2 regions of the Pseudobacteroides sp. genome follow, and region 2 is predicted to be linked to the other one. Evidence: riboswitches for the same ligand, from Rfam matches in the RefSeq annotation. Region 2 holds a riboswitch; the other holds the start of a gene.
The links. A riboswitch is a leader RNA that binds a small molecule or an ion and turns the genes downstream of it on or off. The one in region 2 is predicted to bind nickel and cobalt.

Region 1 (3,429 bases), on a different contig from region 2:
GAAGCTAAAAGGCGGCATTTTGAAGGAGCAACACCTAACTTCTCATATGAAGTAAGAATAAAGACAAAAAAACTTGACTATCTATGGATTTTGATAAAGGGGAAGGCAGTAAAGGATGAGTCAGGTAATATTGTCAGAGTGGCAGGCTCAATTACAAATATTAATGATAAAAAAAATCATGAACAAATGATTAAAAAGCTGGCCTATTATGATTTGCTAACGGGTCTTCCAAACAAGCTCGTCCTTAAGGAGTGTGCGGGACGAGTTATAGAGGATTCTATGAAAAACGGAGATTCTGGAATGTTGGTGCTTATTGACATAGATAACTTCAAGCTTTTAAATGATTCATTTGGTCATTATTACGGGGATGTCCTTCTTGTAGAACTTAGTAATATGCTGATTTCCATGTTTGACAGCCCATGTATGGTATCAAGGCCTGGGGGAGATGAATTTGCCATACTTATACCGAGTATTAGATCAGATTCTTCTATTAAGGAATATTTAGACAAAATAACGGGTGTATTTTCCAAAACCTTTAATGTGAATGGTGATATATTTTATATTACGGCAAGTATGGGGGTTGCTTTATTTCCTGATGAGTCTCAAGATTTTGACACATTATTAAAAAATGCCGATACTGCTATGAATTATGCTAAAAGAAAAGGAAAATCAAATTATAAGATATATACCAAATCACTTAACGATGAAATAATGGAAAAGGTCATACTTGCCAGCAATCTGAGAAAGGCATTGGAAAACAATGAGTTTGAACTATACTATCAACCTCAATATACAACAAAAACAAAAGATATTTATGGGTTTGAGGCACTTATAAGGTGGAACAGTCCTCAATACGGGTTGGTTATGCCAAGCAGGTTTATTGGGCTTGCTGAAGAAAACGGTTTTATTATTCCTATGGGTGAGTGGGTTCTAAAACAAGCCTGTTTATTTAATAAGAGACTGCATAAGGAAGGTGCAAAATTTTATAGCATTTCTGTAAATATTTCTGTAGTTCAATTAGCTCAGGAGGATTTCGTTGATAAAGTGTTAGGTATAATTAATGAAGCCGGAATAGAACCGGGATTTCTGGAAATTGAGCTTACAGAGTCCGTACTTATTCAATCTATAGATGATAATCTTACGAAACTAAAAAAACTTAAGGAGCATGGCATAAAGATATCTCTTGATGATTTTGGTAAAGGGTTTTCGTCATTAAGCTATCTAAAGAATCTTCCGGTAAATACATTGAAAATAGATAAGGAATTTATAGATGATATTGGTATAAGTACTGATATCACAGATTCCATTGTACATATAGGTCAAAAGATGGGGCTAATGGTTATCGGAGAAGGAGTTGAAACCTACGAACAATATCAGCACCTGGTTAATACTAACTGCGATGTGGTCCAGGGTTTTTATCTCGGAATGCCGGAACCTGAAGAAGAAACAATAAAAAAGGTTAAGCAGCATTTCAACAAAAACCATTACCAATTTTATTGACAGTACTTCCCTAATTATTATATAATAACTCTTAATCACTTTAAATTGAAGAGTAAAATGGATCAGGCCACTGAGTCGTGGACTTTGTGGAGCCGGGCCGGCTTAACGGCAGCAGGGTAAAAAATGCCTGTGGGACTATATTGTTAAATACTTATAGTTTTGCAGGTTTTTTAATGTTGTGGGAAATTGTGGAGGGATTTAGAGTATGGATGATTTAGGTATTAAAACAAGGGTTGCCATTTTATCGGTTGTTTCTAATTCGTTTTTAATTTTATTAAAGGTAATCGCAGGTATTTTAAGCGGTTCGGTCAGTATAATTTCCGAGGCTATTCATTCAGGAATGGATTTGGTTGCGGCATTAATTGCATTTTTTTCGGTAAAAATATCTGCAAAGCCTGCAGATAAAGACCATCCTTACGGACATGGAAAAGTTGAAAATGTTTCTGGAGTTATTGAAGGTCTTTTGATTTTAGTGGCAGCTGTAATTATAATCTGGGAAGCTATAAAAAAGATTATACGACCTACACACATTGGTGAAACCAACATAGCTCTTTTGGTCATGTTTATATCAGCGACAGTGAACTTTTTTGTATCTAGAAAGCTTTACAGGGTGGCAAAACAGGTTGACTCAGTAGCACTAGAGGCTGACGCTCTTCATCTTAAGACTGATGTGTATACCTCTCTAGGGGTTGGTATAGGCATGTTGCTAATAAAGTTTACTGGTATTTCCATACTTGATCCCATTGTAGCAATATTAGTTGCATTGTTGATTTTAAAAGAGTCAATTTCACTTATATGGAATGCGTATTGCCCCTTATTGGATACAAAGCTATCCGATGGCGATGAAGAAAAAATAAAGAGCGTCATAAACCGATATAAAAATGAGATTATTGATTTTCATGAGTTAAGGACCAGAAAATCAGGAAGCATCAAATACATAGACTTTCACATGACCGTAAACAAAGATATTTCGGTTGAGCAATCCCATAAACTTAGTGACAGCATAGAAAGTGACTTGGAAGAGGTATTAAAAAATACAAACGTGAGTATACATATAGAGCCTGGCATTTAGTGAAATAAGCTTTTAGGTAGTTTTATTCAAAATAAAAACGGGGGCCATTCAAGCCCCCTTACTTTATGTCAAAGACTTTCTATTCTTTTTTCAGAGCTCCCTCGTGATAAGTGTTCATTGGATCCCATAGGAACCATTCCTCATAGCCTGCATCATAAACGCCCTGTATCTGTTGCCTTATCTGTTCATCACCATAACGCTGCCAGTTTCCCTTGCCTATCCAAGAGGCATCAAAATCCTGTAGGTAGGTTCTTACCTTTGGTGTAGGTCCATCAACCTTGGCAAAGCGTGTTTTAGCTTTTACAAGTGTGTTTTTAATAACTCCGTAGGGTTCAAAGTCGGGTTTTTTGAATGCAGTTCCATTGATTATCTGACCTAAAGCGTAATGGGATGGATAAGCCATGGGGCATATATAGTCAATATCTTTTCCTATAAGTTCAAGGTATTGGCCTATACCCTCGTTATCCCCAGGGGTTTCGCATATAATTGCAAATACGTCTGCAGAAAGAACAGCATTAGGCATTTGCTTTCTTGCTTCAGCCAAAAATTCATTAATAGTTTCATACATCATTTTATTGCTAGTGTCCCCAAATACCATATTGCTCTTTTTCCCATCAGGAAATCTAACATAATCAAATTGTACTTCATCAAAACCTTTTGCCAGAGCCTCTTTTGCAAGGTCAATATTATACTGCCATGCTTCTTTGCTGTAAGGGTTTACCCATGTTACCCCATTGTGGATAAATAAGTCTCCGCTTTTATTCTTTATAGCAGCTTGAGGCTTACCTTTAGAGAAGAATGGATCTTTAAAGCAAACTATTCTAGCTATAGAATAAATATTGTTGTCACGAAGCTCC
Region 2 (3,429 bases):
TTTGGACATATATCTCAAAAAGCTTGAAGACTTGATTAAATCATCCCAAATCGCTGAAATACAAACCCGTGAAAAGATAAAGGACCTTAATCACTTACCGTATGTAATTATTGGAAGCACTGTAGAGCTTGAGAATGCCAGTGATTTAGGTACATACTTATTTAGAATCGTTTCACCTTTTGATAGTTCCAGCTCAAATAAGGATCTCTCATATATATCAGAATTGGGAAGATCATTGCTACTTAAGAAACGTGGGGATGTTATAAAATCTGATATTAACAATAGCGTTTGTTCATACCAAATCAAATCAATTCGATATGATGGTATTTATGCCTAATAGTTAACTTTAAAAAACCTATACATCTCACTCACCAAGCCTTTCCCGCTCTATTATCGCCACCGACTCTATATGTTTGGATTGTTGGTGGCGAACTTTTTTACAGGGTTCCAGATTTCACTTCTATACTTCGGATTCCCAGTATTCTGACAAACTTACGCCTGATAAAAAAGAAATATACGCTTAAAGTGATATTCTGAACAGTATGCAATCAGCTCATCTGTGTAAATGATCCAGCTTGGTGCTTGAAAAGATTGAGTATACTGATTAACCAAATCTAATACTCGTTTTTCTATCTTTGTTCTGGGCATAACATCTTCCCGTCTAGGTAATCTAAAAACCCAATCAATCCCACTTTCGTCTTGTGCAAATACAACTTGAAAATCAAGTCCGGATTCATTAAACTGATTTCATATCTGTCCCTTCGTAAAACACAAATACACTTTATTCCTGTTTTTGCCCAGGATAAATTCAGGAAAACTTTCTTTCAGCACTTGTGCAATATCCGGAATATTAGTTTTTGAAAAAAACATTTTTTATTGTCTATTCATCTCTACTTTCTATCAATAAAGCCCTTTTCAGGTGACCATTCACACTTGCCAACTAAATCATAATGGCAGTTACAGCAATCATTACCATCACCAAGTGTTTTTGTGCGAACAAATCCGTTACCCATAAGATTGGACAAAAGGTAATCCATGCGGCAGATGCCTGGAAGCAACCCATCAGCTTTAAATTGATGTGCCAGCTTTTTCAACCCACACTCAGCAATATCCAACTCAAAGCTATTCTGATCGATTTCATGATAAGTGATAGCCCAGTCGTATAGATGTAGATAGCCTTTCTCTTGCCGTATCATATGAGCGGCAGCCTTCTTGCGAAGGCCACTCAGATATAATCTGCCGATTACCTTCAAAAATGGACGTGGTATGGTCGTCACCATCTTTTCGTTCATTGTCCAGATGTTCTGAATTGTTTCATCCTGCGTTACTCCGAGTTCTAAAAAGGTTTTATACCAAGCAATATAGCTTGGACCAAACTCGTAGTTGGAGGAAAAAATACTATAGCCTATATCCGGCACCTGTGGCAAAATTTCAGCAAAGGTCTTATCTGAATTTGCCTTGAATTGCTTCCAAAAATCTTTACCGTATTTCTGGATTAAATAACATTTACTACGGTGCAGTGTTAAATGATAAATAAGTTTAATCATAATTATTCTCCTGTGAAGTCCCATCGTTTCTATTAGGGGATGAGTATAATCGTTCAGTGCCCAGACATTCTGAGCCGTCATCTGATTCATGGTAATTGTCCCTGCCTTATCAACGCACAGTACCGGATACTGCACCTAATAAAATAGGTAACCACTCCGACAAGTGCAAACAGTACAGCAGCTATTCCTGCACAAACCCTTAACAGACTGCCTGTTTGTTTCTGGAGAGGCATCTTCATTTGGTGCTGAGGCTACATTAGTGCTGATTTTACCGTATTCGGTCGTTGTACCCATTTTATCAACCAATGCAATTGCTGTTCCTTGTGTTACCAACGTTCCCGCATAGCAATAATGTTTACGCCGATAATCAGTCGTTGGATAATACCATCCGCCGGGATTTTCACACCCTCATAAATCATCATCAAATCACTAGGTACAAGGTCAGAACTTGCAATAACAGTTTCTTTTCCATCTCGGATAACCTTGACATGTGGAGCAGATAAATCTTTTAACGCATTTAAAGTTTTATCTGTTTTTCATTCTAGAATAACACCAGTGCTAATAATACCTATAACAAAAATCAGCATGATAGCACCATCCTTGGCTCTTCAAGGATAAAATAAATAACTGCAGCAGCAATCAACAGTAAAAACGTAGGCTCACAAATCAAGTTCATATTGTTCCTTTGGATATAAAAAACACACCTATGGAACATACTACTGTCCCACAGATGTGTATATTATCACAATCTGCTGCCACACATGGTGACCCAGCCCCATGACCTTAAAATATAAGGTTCATCGCCTGCTCAGTTTGTACTATTGATCTAGCATTTCACATCAGAAATGTAATGCAGTGCAAAGAATATTATTATATTAACGCAATAACCTCTAATAGTCAATAATTAATCTTGAGTTTTTGGACTTTTATCCAGATTTCTTGATCAAAGAACCAAACTGACTACATAATGTTATTTACCATCCCCATCCTCCACACGACCCTCTTTTCTTTAGCTGATAAACAACAAGTACAAAAAAGCACTCGTCTATGGATTGCCCTCGACCATAATTACCTACTCACTCAGTGTTTTTTTCCTTACTGGAATCCATATTTCACTTCTATACTTCGGGTTCTCTGTGTCCTTACTCTCATTCCACAAGATTTCAGGACCTTCAACTGACTCATATCCTGAAGTTGGGAACCACTCTGAGTATATCCTTCCCCACACATTTTGAAGCGTTTCCGGGTATGGTCCAATTGCTTCAAATACCGCCCAGATACTAGCATCAATTTCTAGTTCATCAAATTCAGCTGTTTCATCACTTGAAGTTGCTACCCCAATGTAATGATCTAATTCTCCCTTCTCCTCCATCCTTCCTTCAGAAAAATTGATGGAAGCACTAATAATGCCTGTTGGTTCTACATTTGAAAGTGCTTTTAATTGTTTAATTACTTCAGGGGTTAGAAGTGCATACATTTTGGCGATCTCTGGATTAACACCATTAAAAATAATTGGAACTCTCTTCTTAAAGCCAACTAACTTAAAAGGCTCTTTCTCAACAATACGATAATTCATTTCACACGCTCCTTTAATTGATAGTTGAAAGGTCATTCTAGGATAAGCTTTTAATTGTATATTCTCACTCCTTGCCTCAGAAGGGAGAATACCATGCATAGAATGAAAAGCACGGGAAAACGAATCAGCTGAACTGTAACCGTATTTGACAGCTAAATCAATTATTCTCAGATCGCTATCTTTCAAATCAAGTGCAGCCAGCGTTAGTCTTCTTCTACGGATATATTCCGATAAACTTATACCTGATAAAAAAGAAAACATCCGTTTAAAATGATACTCTGAACAGTAAGCAATTTTAGAAACTTT

Region 1: another riboswitch for nickel and cobalt. It lies ahead of VIO64_RS14355 (cation diffusion facilitator family transporter); the one in region 2 lies ahead of VIO64_RS21200 (cation-translocating P-type ATPase).

Annotation. Positions count from the first base shown of each region.
Region 1 is NZ_DATCTU010000093.1:47,458-50,886, forward strand. Features, by position in the region: gene VIO64_RS14350 (bifunctional diguanylate cyclase/phosphodiesterase) at 1-1,500, shown strand, start outside; NiCo riboswitch at 1,550-1,640, shown strand; gene VIO64_RS14355 (cation diffusion facilitator family transporter) at 1,706-2,572, shown strand; gene VIO64_RS14360 (putative glycoside hydrolase) at 2,652-3,429, opposite strand, start outside.
Region 2 is NZ_DATCTU010000122.1:170,387-173,815, forward strand. Features, by position in the region: gene VIO64_RS21185 (GreA/GreB family elongation factor) at 1-337, shown strand, start outside; partial or broken gene VIO64_RS21190 (macrolide 2'-phosphotransferase) at 541-744, opposite strand; gene VIO64_RS21195 (L-2-amino-thiazoline-4-carboxylic acid hydrolase) at 891-1,547, opposite strand; partial or broken gene VIO64_RS21200 (cation-translocating P-type ATPase) at 1,563-2,223, opposite strand; NiCo riboswitch at 2,265-2,369, opposite strand; gene VIO64_RS21205 (AraC family transcriptional regulator) at 2,620-3,429, opposite strand, start outside.